DNA from 3 places in the Marinitoga sp. 38H-ov genome. Region 1 is predicted to be linked to each of the others. Evidence: riboswitches for the same ligand, from Rfam matches in the RefSeq annotation. Region 1 holds a riboswitch; each other region holds the start of a gene.
The links. Region 1 has a riboswitch for cobalamin ahead of AS160_RS06660 (ABC transporter substrate-binding protein). Riboswitches for the same ligand answer to the same signal wherever they lie in the genome.
Positions count from the first base shown of each region.

Region 2: another riboswitch for cobalamin. It lies ahead of AS160_RS00645 (diphthine--ammonia ligase); the one in region 1 lies ahead of AS160_RS06660 (ABC transporter substrate-binding protein).
Region 3: another riboswitch for cobalamin. It lies ahead of AS160_RS04980 (ATP-grasp domain-containing protein); the one in region 1 lies ahead of AS160_RS06660 (ABC transporter substrate-binding protein).

Region 1 covers NZ_LNGH01000020.1:16,296-19,591, forward strand. Annotated here, with positions in the region: gene AS160_RS06655 (hypothetical protein) at 1-1,411, shown strand, start outside; cobalamin riboswitch at 1,487-1,653, shown strand; gene AS160_RS06660 (ABC transporter substrate-binding protein) at 1,703-2,587, shown strand; gene AS160_RS06665 (iron ABC transporter permease) at 2,584-3,296, shown strand, end outside.
Region 2 covers NZ_LNGH01000002.1:102,315-105,610, forward strand. Annotated here, with positions in the region: gene AS160_RS00640 (cobyric acid synthase) at 1-1,324, opposite strand, end outside; gene AS160_RS00645 (diphthine--ammonia ligase) at 1,367-2,002, opposite strand; cobalamin riboswitch at 2,057-2,246, opposite strand; gene AS160_RS00650 (PQQ-like beta-propeller repeat protein) at 2,694-2,858, shown strand; gene AS160_RS00655 (carbohydrate kinase) at 3,059-3,296, opposite strand, start outside.
Region 3 covers NZ_LNGH01000015.1:2,009-5,304, reverse strand. Annotated here, with positions in the region: gene AS160_RS04985 (CoA-binding protein) at 1-814, opposite strand, end outside; gene AS160_RS04980 (ATP-grasp domain-containing protein) at 807-1,826, opposite strand; cobalamin riboswitch at 1,880-2,044, opposite strand; gene AS160_RS04975 (AIR synthase related protein) at 2,043-2,729, opposite strand; gene AS160_RS04970 (histidine phosphatase family protein) at 2,750-3,262, opposite strand; gene cobS (adenosylcobinamide-GDP ribazoletransferase) at 3,259-3,296, opposite strand, start outside.

The DNA of each region.
Region 1 (3,296 bases):
ATTAGGTTTTGCAGAAGGTATAGATGTTCAAGGAGAATATGTATTTGTTGCTGATGGATCAAATGGATTAGTTAAATTAAAAAAGGATACATTGTCTTATGAAGGAGTTTATAATACAGCAGGTTATGCAAAAGGTATATCCGTTGACGGTGGTACTGGATTTATTGGTGACGATTATAATGGATTAAATATCATTGATGTAAATAATTTATCATTACTTGGTTCTTTAGATAATGGCTCCGTTGCTAGAGATGTTGATATAGCAGAAAATCAATATATAATAGTAGCTGATGGTGACAATGGCGTTAAGATTTATGATGCTGGGGCAAATTTTGTGAATATTACTAATCCTACACTCATTAAAACTATAAAAACACCTGGTTATGCAAGATCTGTTAAATATGTTAAACATGATGATGGTGGAGGTAATGAAGAATATTTAATTTATGTTGCAAATGGTCCTAAAGGCATTTCTGTAATTAATGCTGATGATAGTGACAATGATACTCCATTTGAGAATGCTGCTGATATTGACATGATTAATTTTGGTACACCATCATCTCCAAAATATAATATTGATACTGACGGCTATGTTTATGATGTTTATCCATATGCTGTAGATGGAACCTTTGATATTTCTGGTAATGAATATCTATATGTAGCAGATGGTTTAGGTGGTTTATTAGTATATGATATAAAAGATCAAACTAATGCAAGAGAACCTGTATTTAAGAAAAAGTTCGACACTAAAGGAGTAGCTATGGCTATAGGTTATGATGATGATTATGATGGTTCAGGTAATCCTGCATTGATAGTAGCTGATGGCGATAATGGCATAGTATTACTTGATATAGCAATACCTGATGATCCATCTATCCCAGTTCCATCACATCCAAATTACAATACTTCAGGAACTGCTTTTGATTTATACGTTGATGCTGCAAACAATGATGTTTATGTAGCTGATGGAACTCAAGGATTAAATGTTGTTAATTATTCATATTCAGCTGGACCTCCAATAACAATCACATGGTCTTCAAGAGGTGGAATTAAATTTGATGATGCTATAATTACCGGAATTGAACAAAGAGCAAGTGAATATTATCAACTAGCTGCTGGAAATAGAGGGGTAGTTGTTATGCGCGTAAATGATCCTACACAATTAACAAATGCTGATGTTTTTGATTCTTCTACTTCAGACAGCGATAGTGATAATAATTATATTGCATCCGAATATAATACTCAAGGTTCATGTTATTCTACTATTTATAAGAACGTTACAAATGACTATACCTTAGTAGCAGATGGTGAAAATGGTTTAGTAATATTAAGCGATACTGGTGCGCCATATGCTTTTACACTCGAAAAAGATTTAGACTGGATAAACTTTGGAAATATTGCTACAAATTAATTTCAATCCCCGAGAATAATCTCGGGGTTTTTTATATTAATTTCTTATAAGTTTATGGTATAATATATTAGACAATTTAATAAATTCTTTTAAAGTGTAAGGGAAAACGGTGAAAATCCGTTGCGGTCGCGCCACCGTGAGTGGGGACGAAACCAGCATTATGCCACTGGAATTTTCCGGGAAGGAGCTGGAAGTAGAATGATCCACAAGCCGGGAGACCTACTTTAAAAGAATTTGCTCCATCTTCTCGCGAGAGGAAGATGGATATAAATTTTATACAGGAGGGATTATATGAAAAAAGTCATTTTAGCAGTATTATTGGTATTTTCATTATCATTATTTGCATTCCAACCTATAACATTGGTTGATGATTTAGGTAGAGTTGTTGTTTTTGAAAAAGAAGTTGAAAGAATTGTTGTCGCAGCTCCTTCTATATCAGATTATATTGTAAAACTTGGTGCTAAAGATAGGGTTGTCGGAGTTACGGATTATGATAATTACATTACTGACGTTGAAAGAATAGGAAAAATGGTGCCTTTAAATGTGGAAAAAATTATTTCTTTAAATCCTGATGTTGTATTATTAACAGGAGGATTCCAAGAAGGTGAAGTTTCTAAATTAGAAAAATTTGGAATAAAATCATTTGTTGTTAACCCTACCAATTTAAATGAAGTATTTAGAGATTTATCTCTTATTGGAGTAATATTAGGAAAAGAAAAAACAGCTCAAGATTACGCACAAAAATTAAGAGCTAGAATGTTAAATATTGCAAAAAATGCATTTTCTTGGAATGATAAACCAAAAGTTTTATATTTAATGGCATATGGAAGCGTTTCTCAAATGTGGACAAGTGGTACAGGTTCTTTTTTAAATGAAATTATTATATATGCAGGTGGAGTTAATGTTGCTGCTCCGTATTCCGGTAATAATGGTTGGTTTTCTGTAGGTCCTGAATTTGTAATTAAAGAAAACCCAGATATTATATTGGTTCCAGGATATTATCCAGGTGACAAAGGAGCATATGATTTAATAATGAATGCGGAACAATTTAAAGATATAAATGCTGTAAAAAACAAAAAAGTATTTATTATTGATGGCAACAAAGCATCTCTATCAAATACAGAATTAATAGATTTATTAGGAGAGATTAATCAGCTCTTCAGTGAAAATAAATGAAAAAATTAATTTCGGGGAATTTTTCCCCGATTTTTTCCCTTATTATCGGAATTATTTTAATTATTTTATCTATAATATTATTCACATCATTAGGTACAGTAAAAATACCTTTTAATGAGGTTATACTCTCATTTTTAAATAAATCTGATAATGTATTATACAATAGGATAATATTTAACATTAGACTACCAAGAGTTATTGGAACTATACTAATAGGCGCTATTCTTGCAATAGCTGGTAATGATTTTCAAATGATTATTAAAAATCCTCTTGCAGATCCGTTTATTATAGGTATCTCGTCTGGTGCAAGTTTTGGTGCTGTAATGTATACAGCTTTAAAAAGCGTATATGGTATAGATTTACCGTTTGGAATTGAATTTTTTGCTTTTATTTCAGCTTTAATTGCTACTGCTATTACCTTTACTCTTGCTAAAGAAGGAAAAAAGATTCCCGTAGTCTCTTTAATTTTAAGCGGTGTTATTGTAGGGTTTGTTTTTAATTCTATATCAACTCTTTTTACAGTACTTTTTTGGCAAAATTTACTACACGTAAATTTTTGGTTAATGGGAAGTACTGGTAATATAGTATGGTCTGATATATTAATTCTAATTATTTTTTTAACTTTACAAATCTTTATTAATTTCATATTTAAAAAACATATTGAAGTTGTAGCTATGGGCGATGATATATCTATTTTTTCTGGAATAAA
Region 2 (3,296 bases), on a different contig from region 1:
TTTCTTTTTCTTGAAATTCTTCATAGTCTTTAATATCATTTATTATATTCATATTTTTATTTTTTAATATTAAATTTAATATATATTTTCTAAATTCACCTGAATTAAAAATTCCATGTATATATGTTCCTATATATTTATTATCAATATTTAAAACGGGAGTATTTATATTACTTTCGCCAATATGAATTTCGTAACCATATATTTCAATTCCTTTATATTTACCTCTAAATTGTTTTGTTATTTTTTTATCTAACATTCTAGTTGTAAAATTAAAAAATCCAAAACCTTTTTCCTTTTGATATTCACCAATCTCTAAGCCATATACATCAATTATCTCCTTTCCCATAATTTGAAATCCTCCACATATTCCAAAAACTATACCTTTAAAACATTTTATTCTTTCAAAGAAACCTTTTTCTTTCATCCATCTTAAATCTCTTATAGTATTTTTACTACCAGGAATTATTATCATATCTGCTTCATCAATTTTATTAATATCCTCAATATACTCTAAATTCACATTTTCATCATAATTAAAAGGTGCAAAATCCGTAAAATTAGAAATGCTGGGAATTTTTATTACGTAAATATTTATTTTTGATTTCTTTATTTTTTTATTTTTCAACGAAGCTCCATCTTCGTCTCCATATTTTATATCTATCCAAGGTATAACTCCTAAAGTTGGAATACCTGTTAATTTTTCTAATTTTAATAAACCAGAATTTAAAAGCTTCTTTTCACCCCTAAATTTATTTATAATAAACCCTTTGATGTAATCCTTTTCATCTTCCATTAAATAATATGTTCCATACAATGAAGCAAAAGCTCCTCCTCTATCTATATCACTAACCAATAAAACATTTGAATTAACATTTTTTGCTACCCACATATTGGAGATATCTTTATCTTTTATATTTATTTCAGCCGGACTTCCAGCTCCTTCTATAATAATCGCATCAAATTTATTACTTAAATAATTAAATGAATCTATTATCACCTTTTTCATTTCTTTTTTATAATTTTCATATTCGCTAAAATGTATTGTCTTATATATTTTCCCCAAAACTATTAATTGAACCATACCATTACCTTGCGGCTTCAAAAGAATAGGATTCATATATACATTAGGTTCTGTTTTTGAAGCTATAGCTTGAATATATTGAGACCACGCAAATTCATTTCCATTAATATCAACATATGAATTTAAAGAAATATTTTGAGCTTTAAATGGAGATACATTTATTCCATCTTCTTTAAATATTCTACATAATGCAGTAACAAAAGTAGTTTTTCCACAATCCGATGAAGTACCTTGAATCATTATTTTCAAAATACCACTCCTCAGTATCTTCCGTTATAATTTTTATATTAATTCTAAAACTAGTGTATTATTTTTTTCTACAGTAGATTTAATACTAAATTTTATTTCTTCATTAAATATAGGTCCATCATATACAAATGTATGAAATTCACCATTTTCACCACAAGCATCTATTCCTATTTTTTTAAATTCTTCAACAAGATCAAAAGATAAATCTTTACCTAAATAATTTTCTATACCTATACCTTTTTTTATAGCAATAATTTTTGCTTTAAATCCTAAATTTAAAAATTCCAAAACTATATCTTCTCTCTCTCTTTGCCATAATGGTTCATATGCAACAACATTTTTTTTACTACATACATTATTCACCCAATCTAAATGCTCCTGAAGATCTATATCTCCAAAAATCCCTATACCCTCTCTCACATATTCTTCTAAAAAATCTAAAAAATTTTTTTCATAATCACCCCATGTACTACATTTAGTTATTAATTTTATATTTAAACTCTTAGATTGTCTTTTCAAAATATTTATATTTAACCCATGTGCTCTAGAATGAATACAATCTTCTGATAACATTGTAAAAATATAATCAATTTTCTTATATTTTTTTATCCCATAATATAATGCTAAAGTAGAATCCTTACCTCCACTCCATGAACTAAAAATTTTCATATTTTACCTCCTTAAATCTAAAACAAATTTTCCACAAAAAGCCCTTAGCTTTCGTGGAATAAATATATCTTATATAGGTATCCCGGCTTCCAGATCACCCTACTTTTCACGCCTTCCCAGTTTCCCAGTGGCATTAAGTGAATTTCGTCCCTGGTTACGGTTGCTGGGCAGCCTTGGACTTTCACCAATGTTCCCTATAATAAGATAATATTTTATTTACTTTTTATTAGATACTATATTATATCAAAAATAATATAAAAAATAAAATTACTCTTTATATATTAACAAATTTTAATTAAAGACAAATATAAATATATAAAAATATGTTTTTAAGGTGATATAATTATATAAGGTTAACTTTTTTATATATACATTAAATTTAGAGGTTGCAATTTAATAATTTTTCTTATGATTTTTTATCTTCTATTTCATTTCCAAATACTGTGAAAATAGGAATATATAGTTTTGAAAACAATCCTGCATATAACAAAATAGCGTAATCTTACCTTTCCGGAAAGAAAACATTATTGTAGTTGATAAACTAATATAGAATTAATAATCAAAGAGAAGACATTAAAACTATTGAGAATCGTAGAAAATGATAAGAAAACTGGAGAATATAGCGAATTAGCTAATTTAGACTATATTTTTATCGGAAAATTATTAAATTTAAGGGCATATTATAAAATTATTGTTAGGCAAAGAAAGTATATTCGTAAGAGATTTAGGATATTTGTATTCTATAAAAAATGGAGAAAATATTTGGATTTTTTCTACACATGTTATTAGAAATGATGAAGTTATATACTTTAGTAGTATTGATAATTATATTTATGCCATTAACGAAAACGGATAAAAACTATGAGATTACTATGCAGGAGATAAATTATTTTATTCAAGTGGAGCTATAAAAAATGGGGTTTTGTATATAGGCGGTGGTTTTACTAATAAATTATATGCAATAAGTATTATATTAGCAGATACTTCATGGCCAAAGTATATGCACGATAATAAAAATAATACGAATTTAAACTATTGAAATAAAATTAATAAAAATTATAAATAAGAATTTTTATCCCTTATAAACTCAACTACTTCATCATAATAAGGAATAGAATCAACACCACCTAATTTTGTTATTACCTTTGCTGCAACAGCATTAGCAAATTTTCCTAATTTAAATATATCTCTTTCACCTTTTATATAATTATAAATAATTGCTCCTGTAAATGCATCTCCACAACCTGTTGCATCTACAGGCGAAACATTATATCCAGGAATAATCATTTCTATA
Region 3 (3,296 bases), on a different contig from region 1:
TTATTACATTTACACCTATTTCTTTTAATTTCTTTTCTTTATATTCTATACTTCCTTCATATCCTTCAATAATTGCTCCAGCATGTCCCATTCTTTTACCTTTTGGTGCTGTTCTACCAGCAAAAAACACTTTTATATCTCCATTATATCCTTTTTCTAAAGCCTTTTCAATACCTTTTATTTCATCATTTCCTCCTACTTCACCAATAACAACAACCTTTTTTATATTTTCTTTCATAATATAATCAAATGCATCTTCTATAGAAGTACCTATAATTGGATCTCCACCTAAACCAATTCCAACTTTTATTCCACTAGAATATAATGATAAATAATTAGAAATTTCATACATTAATGTACCGCTTCTTGAAATAACAGCTATATCTCCTGGTTTAAATGCTCTTTCTGGCATTATACCAATTTTTGATATACCAGGCAAAATTACACCTGGACAATTTGGCCCTATTATTATTACATCATTATCCTTAGATATATTATATATATCTAACATATCTTGTTGAGGTATATGCTCTGTTATAATAATAATTTTTTTTACTCCTGCATTTATCGCTTCAAAAACCGCTTCTTTTGCATATGGAGCAGGAACAAAAACAATTGAAGTATCTACATTATGCTTTTTAACAGCATCGTACATATTATCTAACACTTCAACTCCATTTATATACTTTACACTTTTATTCTTTGAAACACCGCATACTATATTAGTTCCATATTTTAACATCTTTTCAGTATGTAATTTCCCGTATTTTCCTGTTATACCTTGAACACAAACTCTTTCATTTCCATTAATCATTTAAACTCACCACCTTGACTGCATCAGTTATCATACTATACATATCTTCATAATAATTCATATTATTCTCTTTTAATATTTTTTTTGCTATATCTTCATTTGTACCTGTTAATCTTATATACAATTCTATATCTGGGTTATTAGTTTTAAATTCTACTAAAGCCAAAGAAATTTCATCACATTTTGTTATTCCACCAAAAATATTTAATATTATTTTTTTTATTCCATAACTTTTTAATAATTCTAATGCTTGTATAGTTATTCCTTTTTCAGCACCACCACCTAAATCAAGAAAATCTGCTGGATTCCCTCCAGATAATTTTACAGCATCCATAGTTGCCATAACTATACCTGCACCACATCCAATTATCCCGATATCTCCATCTAATTTAACAAAGTGAAATGGATACTCATCTTCAATAAATTCTTTTGCCCATTCTTGTCTAAATATAGCATTATCATCTAAATGTATTACTATATCAAGTGCATATAAATTACCATCAACATCTTCAACTAAAGGGTTTATTTCTAATAACGTTAAATCTTTTTCCCTAAATAATTTCCTTAGATTAGGTAATATTTTTGATATTTTTTGTGGAATCTTGTCATGAAATTCATCAAAATTTGTTTTAATAATACTATCCTTATTATCTTCTATATCAATTCCACCTTTTTCAGAATACAATATACTAATATTCTTTTCTTCTCTGTCTAATATTAAAGAAATATAATATTCTTTTTGTATAGGTATCATTTTTTCTACTAATACTCCATATGGCTTTTCTCCTTTAATCTCCTTTTTCAATAATTCCTTTACCTTTTTCCTAAAATCATCTTCGTCATGTGCAAATAATACTCCTCCAGCCTTCATTCTTCCACCAACTAATACCTGAGATTTTAATACAGCTGGTAAAAACTTAATTTCATAATCTTCCCTAATCAAATATGATTCAGGGACTTTAATACCATAGTCCTTTAGAAAGGATTTGCCAACAAATTCATGAATCTTCATACTACACCTCCTAATATATATAAAAATTTCTCCCATATCGCCCTCGCGAATGGGAATACCTTAGGACTAAAGGTAGGTCTCCCGACTTCTGGATCATTCTACTCCCAACGCCTTCCCAGTTTCCCAGTGGCATTTTGTTGGTTTCGTCCCCAGTTACGGTGGCGGGGCCGTGATGGATTTTCACCATCTTCCCTTGCACCTTTAATCCGGAGGTATTTAATTAAATTTTCCTAAAATGTTTATTGGAATATCTATATTTATATTTTTTAAATTTTCTTCCTTTAAAGTTATTATTGCACATGTTGCTGGTCCAGCACTTTTATATAGATCAATATTATTATTAAATAAATTAAATTCTAAATTCCATATCTTGGATATTTCATTAATCTCATGAAAAATTCCTTTTGAACCCACAGGCACTATTTCATGTAAATAATTACTATTTCTTAAAGTTTTTAATATATCCAATCTAAGAATTTCTTTGCTCTTTAATACCTCTTCTCCTAATTTAGGCAAACCTATTAATACTGCAATGTCATCTTTTTCTGTTTTAAAGTTAATATTTTTTTCTTTAATACCTATAACTGTAATACCTATTCCTGTTTGTATTGTTGGAAAATTCTCTTCTGTACTTCCTGTAATTATTACATCTATATTTATTAAATCAATTGCTCTTCTTATTCCTTTTATAATCTCTTTCCCTGTATTATTCATTTCAACTGATAATGTATTTACAATTGTTATAGGCGTTGCTCCATATGCTATATTTTCACACAATGCTACATGTGCTCCATAATAACCAACAATATCTGGTGAAACTTTTACCACATCCATCTCTTTATTGCCAATAGCACCAGATGAATCACATGATATTATTAGTTCTTTATTTCCTAAATCTACTATTGTTAAATCTCTTACTTTGATTATATTTCCACCTCCGTATATCTATCAAATTTTATATATGAATATTTTTCCATAATATAATTAATTACTCCTCCATGTGTAACTATAATATATCTTTTATTTTTATCTAACTTTGATAAAAATTCATCTATTCTTTTAAAGAATGATGTATAACATTCTCCTTTTGGAAAACAGTATTTCCTATAATCTTCCATCCATAACATATATTCATTATAATATTTTTCTTTTATTTCTTCTATTGTTTTTCCATCAAAAATACCGAAATTTATTTCTTTCATTCTTTCATCAATAATAATTTTATTATTTAATACCTTTGATATTTCTAAAGCTGTGTAATATGCTCTGTACAATGGACTAGAAATTATATAATCAGCATATTTGTTTTTAAATATTTTTTTTAATACATTAATTTGTTTTAATCCATTTTCTGTAATATTATAATTACTCCAACCACTAAATATTCCTCTTATATTCGCTTCTGTTTCAACATGTCTTATTAATATTAACTTCATAATATACCTCTCAATATATATATACTTATTAAAT